DNA from 4 places in the Exiguobacterium sp. H66 genome. Region 2 is predicted to be linked to each of the others. Evidence: riboswitches for the same ligand, from Rfam matches in the RefSeq annotation. Region 2 holds a riboswitch; each other region holds the start of a gene.

Region 1 (3,121 bases), 320 kb from region 2:
TCGCTCGAAAACGATTACCTATAAACAAGCGAAAGCAGAACAATGAGTGTGCTACGAACCGCAAATTGAAGGAGGGCATGGGATGGCAGAAAATCGTATCGAAGAAAATCGGGACGGGACGATCATTCGTCTACAAGGTGGGTTTTATGATGTCATGACGACGCAGGGCGAGGTGCGATCGCGCGCTCGGGGAAACTTCCGAAAACGTGGTATCAGTCCTGTTGTAGGAGATGAGGTCGTATTGCATATCGAAAGCGAAACTGGATACATTTTAGAAGTGAAGGAACGGCAAAATTTCCTGGTTCGTCCACCGGTCGCAAACATCGATCAAGCGTTGCTTGTCGTCTCAGCAGCAGAACCGGACTTTTCAGCCCATTTGCTCGATCGGTTTTTAGTCTTAATCGAAGCAAAAGAGATTCAACCCATTATTATCTTGACGAAGATGGATTTGTTGCAAGGAACAGCAGAAGCAGAAGTCCGGACGGCGATTGCCGGTTACCGACAAATCGGTTATCAGGTGATTGAGACGTCGAGTGAGACGCTAGAAGGGGTAGAGGAAGTCCGTCCGCTACTCAAAGAAAAAACGAGTGTGCTCGCGGGACAGTCGGGAGTCGGAAAAAGTTCATTGTTGAATGCGCTCGATGCGACGCTCGATCTCGAGACGAGTCACATCTCGAAATCGCTCGGACGCGGACGACATACGACGCGTCATGTGACGTTAATTCCGCTTGCAGAGGGCTTGATTGCTGATACGCCAGGGTTTTCGAACCTCGATTTTCCACACGAGATGGAAATCGAAGAATTACGTTGGTGTTTTCCGGAATTCGTCGCACGGCAAGATACGTGCAAATACCGTGGTTGCCTGCATTTAAACGAACCAGGATGTGCTGTCAAAAAATCAGTTGAGGCAGAAGAAATCATGTCCTCACGCTATACGAATTATGGTATGTTTGTAGAGGAAATCAAGAATCGAGCGCGGAGGTATTGAAATGATTAAAATCGCACCATCTATTTTATCAGCAGATTTCGCCAACCTAGAACGAGACGTTAAAGCTGTCGAGGCGGCAGGAGCAGATTACATCCATTTCGACGTCATGGACGGCCAGTTCGTCCCGAACATTTCATTTGGTCTACCCGTCCTCAGTAGTCTTCGTCAAAAGACGGACATGGTCCTTGACGTTCATTTAATGATCGATCGACCAGAAAACTTCGTCGAAGCGTTTGTAGCGGCAGGAGCGGATATCGTCACCTTCCATGTCGAAGCGACGAATCATGTCCATCGTGTCTTGCAACAAATTAAAGGGGCTGGAGCAAAGGCCGGCGTCGTGCTGAATCCACACACGTCACTGTCGACGATTGAACATGTCCTAGAAGAAGTCGACATGGTCTTGTTGATGACGGTCAATCCAGGATTTGGCGGACAAGCTTTCTTGCCGAGCGTCATGACGAAGCTGAAGCAATTAGCGATGATCAAAGCAGAGCGCGGTTTGACGTTCGAAATTGAAATCGATGGTGGTGTCAACGCGGAAACGGCAAAACTGTGTATCGACAATGGGGCAAACGTCCTTGTCGCAGGTTCTGCAATCTACAATGCACCAGACTATGCAGAAGCCATCACTAGTATTCGAAACGCGGCTCACGTATAATAGAGCCAAGACAATTAAATTTTGACCGCAAGGGGTGTCGCGTCAAGCGGCTGAGAGAAGTGAGTAGACTTTAACCCTTCGAACCTGTTCCGTTCAGACGGACGTAGGGATGTGGCGCACGCAGGCAGTACGGCGTCCGTCGTACTGCCTTTTTGTTGTCATCATTATTTTATTTTTAGGAGGAACACAGTATGAAACGATTACAAATGTTAATGGAGATTGCGATTTTCGCGAGTCTCGGTGTTGTATTTGATTTATTGATTCCGTTCAAAATGCCACAAGGCGGATCCATCAGCTTAGCGATGTTACCGATTTTCGTCATGGCCTTTCGTCACGGCGTCGTTGGTGGTGTCATCACGGGTGCGCTCGTCGGAACGATTCAATTGATGTTCGCTCCGCAAGTCTTGACGGTCGTCCAACCGCTGCTTGACTATACGCTTGCATATGGTGTCGTCGGTTTGAGTGGAGTGTTTGCAGGCCAAGTCAAAAAAGCAGCAACAGAAGGTCAAAAAAAGCGTCTCATGACGATTGTCTTGTTTGCGACCTTGTTAGGTGCAGGTCTACGTTACATCTGTCATGTCATCAGTGGAATCGTCTTTTTTGCAGAGTATGCCAAAGGACCTGTCGTTCCATACTCGTTCATTTATAACGCGACGTATATGGCTCCGTCGTATGTTTTATGTGGGGTCGTTGCAGGTATTTTGTTTACGACAGCACCACGTCTTTTACGTTACTCCGCTCGCGGTATTTAAAGATGAGAGTTTTAATCGTTGCGGCAGGACCGGCAGAAGACGTCCCGACGCTCGCACCATTCGTGAAAGACAAGACGATGATTATCGGTGTTGACGGCGGGATTGCGACATTAGTGGAGCAAGGACTTGATTTTGATGTGGCAATTGGTGACTTTGATTCGCTCGGATACGTTCCGGATGGTGGATTGCTTCATCCGGCAGAAAAAGATGAAACGGACTTAGAACTAGCGTTACGTTACGCTACCGAACAGGCTGCAGGTGCTGAACTACTCATCTTTGGTGCGACGGGTGGTCGGCTCGACATGACGCTACAGAACGTCTATTTGTTAAAACAATTCCCGACAGCACGACTCGTGACGAAACGTGAGGATGTCCGGTACTGGAAAACCGGTCAGTACGAACTCGCGTCTGAAGGGTATCATTACCTGTCATTCATTCCCCTTGTCCCGTCGAACTTGACGTTACGCGGCGTCAAATACCCTTTGACGGAGCATCCTGTTCCGGTCGGTGGTTCGCTAACGGTCAGCAATGAGTGGGTTGGTGTTGCGCAAGTGACGGTCGTCGAAGGGGAAGTTCTCGTCCTGCGCACGCACGAAAAATAAAAACGTGATAGACGCGACTCCATCATATCCCGCTGAAGCGATCGGGACATGCGTTCTTCAAGTACACGTCATGACGTCATGAACAAAAAGATAGGTATGGCAAACGCCGATGACTCCGTAT
Region 2 (3,121 bases):
TCCATGCCCGCAGTTCTTTTTCGAACAAGCGGACCGTACCGCCTTGCGCCGGAATCAATTTCGCCAGTGTTTCGAGCAACGTGCTTTTCCCGGCACCATTCGATCCGACAACCATGATCCACTCTCCGCCGTGTGTTGCAAGCGACAGGTCGTCGACAATCACTTGCTTACGGCGTCCTAACGCGGTACGCGTCAGCGCGAACGTATTGTCGTGCCGAACCGGAGGACGGATGTTAGTCACTTTTCGTAACCGCCCCGCCTGGGAAGAAGCGGGGGGCACGGTTTCCAGTTCATACGGGTAGAGGAGCGGTGTCGCAATGCCGCGTCGTTCAAGTTCATCGCGATGCTGACCGAAGACATCAAGCGGCGGACCATCGCGTAAAATCGTTCCGCCGTGATCGAAGACGAGCACCCGGTCACTGAACGTCACACAGCGGTCAAGCTGATGTTCAATCAGAACGAGCGTCAACGTCCGGTCGTGATGGAGTTCCTCAATCAGCTGCATCAAAACCCGATGTCCTGCCGGATCGAGTTGCGCCGTCGGTTCGTCAAGCAATAGAATATCCGGCTCAAGCGCTAGGACGCAGGCGAGGGCGAGTCGTTGTTTCATCCCTCCTGACAGTTGCATAATCGGTGTCGTCAGCGGCACATCCAGGCCGACACGTGCCAGTGCGGCGTCAATCCGATCATCCATCTGACTGCGGTCGACTGAACGATTTTCAAGACTAAAGGCAACTTCCGCTCCGACGGTCTGCATGCAGAACTGATCGTCCGGATTTTGAAAAAGGATTCCGACCGTCCCGTTCGTTTTGCAGTGGCCGCTGACATCGGCTTCAATCGCGTCAGGTAATAAACCGGCGAGAACATGTAAAAACGTCGTTTTCCCACTGCCGCTCGGTCCGACGAGCAACGTCGTTTCCCCTTCGTGTAGCGTCACCGTCACGTGGTGCAGGACGTTGTCATGTTGCCCCGGATAGCGGACAGACAAGTCGTTACAATGAATCATGCCGCATCCGGCTTCCGCCGCTTACGCCCGATCGCATAACCGTTCAACGTCCCTGTCTTGACGAGCGCATCGACGATGACTTTCGCAAGTAATCCGCCGAGTAATGCACCGCTGACGAGTTGAAGGGAAAACGTCAACAGAAGTGTCGTCGTCGTATAGTAGGCGAAACCATTGACGACAAGACTATAGACCATACTGCCGATTGCGGCGAACATTCCGGATAGAACTAACGTCATTGTGTTGAACTTCCGGTATCCGAAGAGGGCAAAAGCGATTTCGGCACCGATTCCTTGAGCGAAACCAATCAATAAGGCCGATAATCCGAAGTGACTCCCCGTGAATAATTCGACAGCCGCGGCGACGACTTCTGCAATCAGTGCTGCCCCGGGCTTTTGAATGATGTAGGCGACAAGCGGACTCGCGATGACCCAAATCCCGAACATCCAGTTCGATCCGACCGGTCCGAAGATCGCGGAAATCGGTAACCACAATGTCGACCACCCTAAGTAAAGTACCCCGCAAGCAACCGACAACATCATCATGACGATGATTTCTTTCATTTTCCAACTGTTCATGTTCCTATCTCCCTTTGGCACAACCACCAGACAAACAAAAAGACCGCCCTCTATGAAAGAGAGCGGTCGCTGAATCTGCAAACATGCAGAAAAATTGAACGAATTACCGCTCCACTTTCCTACGCTAGTATGAACTAGATCAGGTTCAAAGGGTCCGAAGTGAATCGTCTCAGCCAATGGGCTCCCCTAGTGGATGTGCATATAATGTGTACGCTATTTACTGTACCGACTCTACTGACAGTTGTCAATACAGATAAAAAAACCCTCCGCGAGGGGAGGGTAAGAAAAATTATTCTTTTTCTTCCGTTTGTTCTTCAGTAGAAACTTCTTCTGTCGCTTCAGCTGGTTCTTCAGCATCTGCTTCTTCGAGATCCGCTTCAAGTGTCGATTCGACGACGGCAACGACTTGAATGTCACCTTCCGTAACGATACGGTATTCTTTTTCTTCCGGTAAATCCGAAACCGATAGAGAATCACCGAGGTTAAGATTTGTCACATCGACTTCGACGCGTTCCGGTAATTTATCTGGTGTAGCTGCAACTGTTACTTTAAAGAGTGTTTGTGAAAGATATCCACCAAGTTTTGCACCAGCCGCTTCGCCGACGAGGACGATATCTGTTTCGACTTCTGTTTCTTCATCCATTTTAACAGCGATGAATTCAACGTGCTTGATTGTTGGTGTGAAGATATCCATATCGAGTTTGTTGATCAGTGTGTTGACTTTTTTACCACCGATTTGAAGTGCAACAAGTGCATTCTCACCATGTTCACGAACGACTTTGATCAATGCTTTTTCGTCAAAGGCAATCGGTGTACTTTCCACTTTGTAACCATACACGACACCAAGAGCTTTTCCTTCATGACGTAATTGCTTTCTAAGTGAGCGTGGGCGTACTTCGCGTTCTTCTACTTTTAATGTTACTGACATGTTCATTTCCCCCTTGAATTTGGTATAGCCCTCAAAAGGTAATGAAGAAAGGAGTGGAACGAATCGTTCCGGATCAAGACAGTGCATCGAATGCTATTTCAAATTGATTTCATAAAAATGAAGATCGAAGTGAATGGTTAGCATTTCTCTCCCAGGTCATTACGCTGATATTGAGAAACATGTGGTTGTAAAAGCAACTCGCTGATGCGGTGCTATGATAGTTATACCCCCGTAACATTAAAAGCTAAACATCAACCGGCGAAAAAACGATAGCCAGAAACCTGTTCTCCCTAGAGCAGCAACGGTTTACATCATGTAAAGAAATCGGTGCCTTTCCTCTTATTCAAGCAATTGAACCATCTCATCGACCGATAACGCAAGTGACGCCGGTTGTTCAAGTATGTCCGTCACGAGTGTCGCTTTCCGCTCCTGCAGCTCGATGATTTTTTCTTCGATCGTCCCTTTCGTGATTAACTTGATGACTTCGACCGTCTGTGTTTGTCCCATTCGGTGTGCCCGGTCAGCCGCTTGCTGTTCGACAGCCGGATTCCACCAACTGTCATATAAGATGACGGTATCCGCCGTCGCCAGGTTCAGTCCGGTGCCGCCCGC
Region 3 (3,121 bases), on a different contig from region 2:
AAGGATCGTATTCAAGATCAGTTGCTACTTCTGTATCTGTTTCATCAACGTATTCCTCATCAGATATACTCTCATCTTCATTTATCATTTCGCTGCTTGCTAAAGAGGCTTCGAGTTCGTCGATTTTCTCTTTTGCAGCACTGTGTTTCGCCTCTTCTTCTTTGAGTTTACTCTCTAAAGCAGTACGTTTGTCTGCTTCTTCCTTGTAGCTTTCAACGGTTTGCAAACGTAATTCTTTTTCTCGTTCTAACTCCTCTTTCAATTTTTTCGTTTCTTGTTGCTGCTCTTTTAGTTTAAGTTGCGTGTCCTTTAAAGATGTTTCTAACTCTTTTGACTCTATTTTTATTGATTCCAACATCTTTGTTTCCTTGGTAGAAGACCCGGCTTCAATTTTTCGTGGTTCATTTATTCGGTCTACCATATAGATAGAAATTGAAAAAGCAATGAATACACCTAGCCAAACGATAAAGGTTGGGTACTTCACTGGATTTCGAAGCCTTGGTTTAAAGTAAAAGTATAGACCAATTGCTGAGATGAATAAGCCAATGAGACTCCAAAAGGTGATAGTGAAGAGTAAAAGATAGACAATAGCAATCACGACGAGCAATAATACTTTTCGGATATTCATAAGTTCAGCTCCTTTAAGAATATTTGTAGTTTTATTGTACATATTTACAAGGGAAAATAGATTAGGAATTTATAGTTCTTTTCTAAAATAAATGCTTGTAAAGCTCGAATACTAACTTGAATAAAGTATAAGCAATTACTGATCAAACATAGTTGATAGCTTTTAAGAGAATAAACTTACATCAATCTAAGTGACTTAAAAGTAATCAGAATAGGCTGTATTTCGCAGTCGATACACAAAGGACTGTCTATCAGGAAATTGTGAATGACTCGGTAGAGGAAAAAATGATTCATAACTTAGATAATGAGAAAGGCATCTAACTTATCAAAGAACTTAACTCTTACGTAATTGTGCAGAACTCCAATGCTTGTATGGGAAAGAAGATGAATCGTTGATTGAATTGGTACGTTTTTATTCAAAAAGTAGTAAAAACGTAAAATAGAGTGCGTATACTTTAAGACGAAAAAAATTAAATATAAACTGAAGAGAGAAGACGACATACTTACTACTTAATGGCCCTCATAAGATGATTACGCAAGATAAGCTTTATACATTGCAAACATAAATGATTCGGACTACTAGATCACGTAATTGATCAGAAATATCGAATCGCTCGTATATTAAGACATCATTAAAGAAAGAAAAAATGATAATTAATATTGCCTAGTATAAGATGTGACCGTAACAAAGTAATCCGAATTAGATAATAATCCTATTTTTACGCTCGATCTTTAAAGAAATACTATTAACGAATCGCTTTCATCATCATTGACAGGTGTTCACAAGACTACTAAAGTGAAGGTAACTTAAATAGAATCACTAGGGGTGTTATTAAACTGAGATGAGTAGCTACTCAAACCCTTTGAACCTGAACTAGGTCGTACTAGCGTAGGAAAGTGTAAACTCTGATGAACAAGCGGAGACGATGATGTCGCTCTTTGCTATGTGGTTATTTAGACGTGCGCAACTTTCCTTTTGGAGAGTTGCGTTTTTTGTTTACTACTTCGCTATTTAAGTTGCAAAAATGGATGAGGGAGTGGACAAGAATGAGCAGAACAGTATTAGTGACAGGAAGTAGCCGAGGACTTGGGGCGACGATTGCAAGGGTGTTAGTGAACAATGGATTTAAAGTGGTGATTAATTACTACAAAAGCAAAGAGGCGGCAGAAAAGCTTGTGAGCGAACTAGGAGCAGAGAATGCACTTGCCTTGTATGCCGATGTTACGAAGCGGGAAGATGTTGAGAGCATGATGCAATCCGCAACAGCACATTACGGTCAAATCGATGTTGTCGTCAATAATGCATTAGTAGATTTTAAATTTGATCCGGTTGCTCAAAAATCGTTCATCGATTTAGAGTGGGAAGATTATCAAAAGCAACTGGATGGAACGCTAAAAGCTGCTTTTCACACCATCCAAAGTGTCCTACCACAATTTATGGAACGAAAGAGCGGTAGTATCATCAGCATTGGAACAAACCTCTATCAAAACCCCGTCGTTCCTTATCATGAATACACAACAGCAAAAGCAGGTTTAATTGGTTTCACACGCAACCTGGCCGCAGAACTAGGTCAATACGGTATAAACGTGAATGTCGTCTCCGGTGGGTTATTGAAAGTCACAGATGCGAGTGCTGTGACATCCGCTGAAGTATTTAATCTTATTGCTCAATCGACACCATTGAAAAAAGTGACGAGCCCAGAAGAAGTGGCTCAACTGGTTGCCTTTTTGGCATCAGAAGCAGCATCTGGGATTACCGGTCAAAACGTAACAGTCGATGGTGGGTTAACGATGAATTAAAGCGAGCGTTTTAAAAAATTCTCAGCTTGTAAGAGAAGGGATTCGTGAATAGAAGATGACGAATAGAAATCAGTTAAATATCGGCGTTTTGTTATATGGTTGTGGTCATCATCAAGCCGCATGGTTAATGCCTGATTCTGCGATTAAAGAGATCGGAGAGAGCCGCTATTATCAGCGTTTGTCTCAAATAGCGGAAGCTGGATGTTTAGATGCAGTATTTTTTGCGGATAATCAATCTTTTCCGGCTAATAATGCAACTGATTTACCTGCCTTTTGGTTGGATCCTTTAATTAATCTAACGGCTATTTCTCAAGTGACGGATCATATCGGATTAGTTTCTACGGTATCGAGCACGTTCTCCAATCCGTATACAGCAGCAAGGCAACTTCTAAGCCTAGATCACGTGACGAAGGGGAGGATAGGCTGGAACTTAGTGACCTCGATGACGGATTGGGAAGCGTTAAACCACGGGATGGATGCACTTCCACCGAGGGAGGAACGGTATAACAAGGCGAACGAATTCGCAGCATTGATGGAGAAGCTATTTTTATCTTGGGATCAAGCGGCTTTTCTTGCGAATCGATCAGATAACCAATTGATTGATCCTGAACGTATACAAGTTATCGATCATTCTGAAGCCTATTTCAGCGTAAAAGGTCCTTTGTCTACGCCGCGTAGTCCCCAAGGAAAGCCA
Region 4 (3,121 bases), on a different contig from region 2:
TGAAAATAACGGGGAGAACGGCGCCCCGCGACCAACCGAGTTGTTGTTGCACGCGGTCGCCGGGTGTACGGGGATGGACATCGTCTCAATCTTAGAAAAAATGCGCTTGCCGTTAACCTCGTTTGAGATGGACATCGAAGGCGAGCGGGCGACGGAACACCCGCGCCGCTTTACGACGATCTCGATTCATTATCGTCTCGAAGGCGACTTGCCGGACGATAAAGTCCGTCGGGCCGTCTCGTTATCAAAAGACAAATACTGTTCCGTCTCGAAATCACTGAATGCTGAAATTGAAGTCTATTATTCAATCAATGGCGTCCGAAACGAGGAACCGCTTTGAAACCGATTTACGTGCTTTTAACGGCTTGCTTTTTGACGGCATGCGCGAGTGAACCGCCCCAAACCGAGACGAAACCGGAACCGAAGACGAGTCAGCAACAGCCGGTCGCTGACGAACCGACGGCTGCCGACCAGGCGGAGCAAGACATCAAACGTCAGCTCGCCAAACTCTCGACTGCTGAAAAGGTCGATCAATTGCTGTATATCGGGATCAGCGGGACAACGTTATCGGACGCGGACCGAAGTCTGTTAAGCGATCACGCGCTGGGCGGTGTCCTGTTACTCGGAGGCAATATCACGTCAGACGCCCAGCTAAAAACCTTGACGGCAGCGATTGAGGACGCACAAGCCGCCGAACCGCTCGCGTTCCTCGGTTTCGATGAAGAAGGAGGACGGGTCAGTCGTGTCCCGGATCAAGCGTTTCATTTACCTCCGAGTTTGACGCTCGGTCAGAAAAACGATCCGGCATTGATGCAAAAGACCGGACAGGCATTTGGTGCGATGTCACGGTTTTATGGATTTAATATGGATTTTGCCCCGGTTCTTGATGTCAACAGTAATCCGGCGAACCCGATCATCGGTGACCGGGCACTCAGTGCTGAGCCGGATGACGTCGCCCGGCTCGGTGTCCCGTTAATGCAGGGAATTAAGTCGGAAGACGTCGTGCCGGTCATCAAACATTTTCCCGGACACGGGGATACGACCGTCGATTCGCATGTCGGCTTACCGACCGTGACGAAGACGAAAGCGCAACTCGAGCAACTGGAACTCGTCCCGTTCAAAGCGGCAATCGATGCCGGAGCGGAGATGGTGATGGTCGCACACATTTTATTTCCGGCGCTCGACCCAGACAATCCGTCGTCGTTATCAGAGCCGGTCATGCAACAGCTGTTGCGTGAAGAGTTGAAGTTCGATGGCGTCATCGTGACGGACGACCTCGTAATGGGCGCGATCACGAAACAATATGGTCTCGCCCAAGCTGCGCGCCTCGCCCTCGAACGTGGTGCCGACATGGCGATGTTCTCGCAAGCCGGTGCTTACACGGATGTTCATGCGGCGATCATGCAGGGAATCAAGGACAAGTCACTATCACGGGCTGACCTCGACGCGAAAGTGACACGTGTCTTACGATTAAAACAAACGTATGATTTAGCAGACACGAAGCTGATTCCAACGCGTGAACAATTGACGGAACAGGTCAAAACGGTCACGGATCGGCTGAACTGACAAGTCAGACTAGAAATCAAGCGAGCGGTCATGGTAGACTACGAATGAACCAACCAACACTAAATAGTTCTACACTAGGGGAGTCTCGCAGCAGACTGAGACGGAAATATCCGGACCCTTTGAACCTGATCTAGTTCGTACTAGCGGAGGGAAGTGGCTTCTGATTATCATCCTGTCTCGGGTCTTACCTAGACATTTTTCGGACCACTCCATCATGTTCATGGGGTGGTCCTTTTTGTGTAGCAAGGAGGAGAAGGTATGCGTCCGAAGTTACATATTGTGACGACCGGGACAAAAGAGCTGACACATCTTCTAGAAGTCTTGCCGGCTGTTGTGCCTTATGTCGACATGATTCATATCCGGGAACCGGGTTGGTCGGCGGACCGACTCGTCCAATTGATCGAGGCGCTAGTATGCGCCGGTGTTCCACGTGAAAAACTAATCGTCCATGACCGGCTCGATGTCGCCCTCGTGACGAAGGCAAGTGTCCAGTTGACATCACGCAGTATTCCCGTCGCTGTCGTGCGGCGTCAATTCAGCGAGCTACAGATCGGCCGATCAATCCACTCCTTGACGGAAGCGCTTGAGACGGGCAGCGACTTCGTCATGTATGGTCATGTCTTTGCGACGGCGTCAAAACAGGACGTCGCTCCGCGCGGACTAGCGGCACTCGCGCAAATCGTCACATTTTCAAAAGTCCCCGTCATCGCGATTGGCGGGATTCAGCCGGAGAATGTCGCGGGTGTCCTTGCGACCGGCGTTGCTAGCATCGCTGTGATGTCAGGGATTCTCGGTCAGGCAAATCCGGTCGAAGCAGTCCGGTCGTATCGCGAGGTGCTTGATCAATGAAAGCAACAGAGACGTTAATCGTCGGCGCAGGCGTAATCGGTTTGACACTCGCCTACGAATTGCTCAAACGAGGACAACCGGTACGCGTGCTTGAGCAAAATCGTTCCGGTGAAGGAGCGACGCGGGCAGCAGCCGGCATGCTTGCGACGGATCATGAACTGATTCCTGCCTTACATCAACTGGCAGCAGCGAGTCGACAGCTTTATCCCGACCTCGTCCGTGAGCTGTTTAATGAGACCGGCATTGATAGTGGCTATAAAGAAAATCCCTTTCGGTTGATTCGGGGGCACGAGGAATTTCAATTTGCATCCGTCGGTCAAATCGATCCCGTCCAGTTGACGCGTTCGCTCCGTCACGCGATTAAAGCCCGCGGAGGTGTGATTGAAGAACAGACAACGGTCACGGGACTGCTCCGGTCAGGGGCGACCGTCGTCGGCGTTGCGACGAGTAACGGTAAGCGCGAAGCCAGTAACGTCGTGGTCGCAAGCGGTCGGGGATCAGAAGCGTTACTCGCGACGAGCGGTGTCAGCATCGCGACCATCCCAGTCAAAGGAGAGTGCCTCGCCGTCCGGCTTCCGGGGCATGTCTTGACGGAGACGTTGTTTAGCGATGATGTCTATCTCGTCCCGAAGTTTGACGGACGGATCATCATCGGGGCGACGGAACGACCCAGTGACGAGACGACGACGGTCAGCGTCGGTGGAAT

The links. Region 2 has a riboswitch for thiamine pyrophosphate ahead of KNP88_RS00195 (ECF transporter S component). Riboswitches for the same ligand answer to the same signal wherever they lie in the genome.
Region 1: it holds a riboswitch for thiamine pyrophosphate, as region 2 does, so the genes downstream of both, thiT (energy-coupled thiamine transporter ThiT) here and KNP88_RS00195 (ECF transporter S component) in region 2, are expected to answer to the same signal.
Region 3: it holds a riboswitch for thiamine pyrophosphate, as region 2 does, so the genes downstream of both, KNP88_RS04540 (3-oxoacyl-ACP reductase) here and KNP88_RS00195 (ECF transporter S component) in region 2, are expected to answer to the same signal.
Region 4: it holds a riboswitch for thiamine pyrophosphate, as region 2 does, so the genes downstream of both, KNP88_RS10115 (thiamine phosphate synthase) here and KNP88_RS00195 (ECF transporter S component) in region 2, are expected to answer to the same signal.

The regions. Positions count from the first base shown of each region.
Region 1 is NZ_JACSMQ010000001.1:348,052-351,172, reverse strand. It holds gene pknB (Stk1 family PASTA domain-containing Ser/Thr kinase) at 1-46, shown strand, start outside; gene rsgA (ribosome small subunit-dependent GTPase A) at 83-988, shown strand; gene rpe (ribulose-phosphate 3-epimerase) at 990-1,646, shown strand; TPP riboswitch at 1,667-1,773, shown strand; gene thiT (energy-coupled thiamine transporter ThiT) at 1,838-2,398, shown strand; gene KNP88_RS01810 (thiamine diphosphokinase) at 2,401-3,000, shown strand.
Region 2 is NZ_JACSMQ010000001.1:30,329-33,449, forward strand. It holds gene KNP88_RS00190 (ABC transporter ATP-binding protein) at 1-1,006, opposite strand, end outside; gene KNP88_RS00195 (ECF transporter S component) at 1,003-1,581, opposite strand; TPP riboswitch at 1,681-1,779, opposite strand; gene KNP88_RS00200 (50S ribosomal protein L25/general stress protein Ctc) at 1,871-2,509, opposite strand; gene KNP88_RS00205 (DEAD/DEAH box helicase) at 2,849-3,121, opposite strand, start outside.
Region 3 is NZ_JACSMQ010000002.1:231,359-234,479, reverse strand. It holds gene KNP88_RS04545 (hypothetical protein) at 1-628, opposite strand, end outside; TPP riboswitch at 1,440-1,540, shown strand; gene KNP88_RS04540 (3-oxoacyl-ACP reductase) at 1,675-2,427, shown strand; gene KNP88_RS04535 (LLM class flavin-dependent oxidoreductase) at 2,483-3,121, shown strand, end outside.
Region 4 is NZ_JACSMQ010000005.1:149,962-153,082, reverse strand. It holds gene KNP88_RS10125 (OsmC family protein) at 1-340, shown strand, start outside; gene nagZ (beta-N-acetylhexosaminidase) at 337-1,566, shown strand; TPP riboswitch at 1,633-1,735, shown strand; gene KNP88_RS10115 (thiamine phosphate synthase) at 1,825-2,415, shown strand; gene KNP88_RS10110 (NAD(P)/FAD-dependent oxidoreductase) at 2,412-3,121, shown strand, end outside.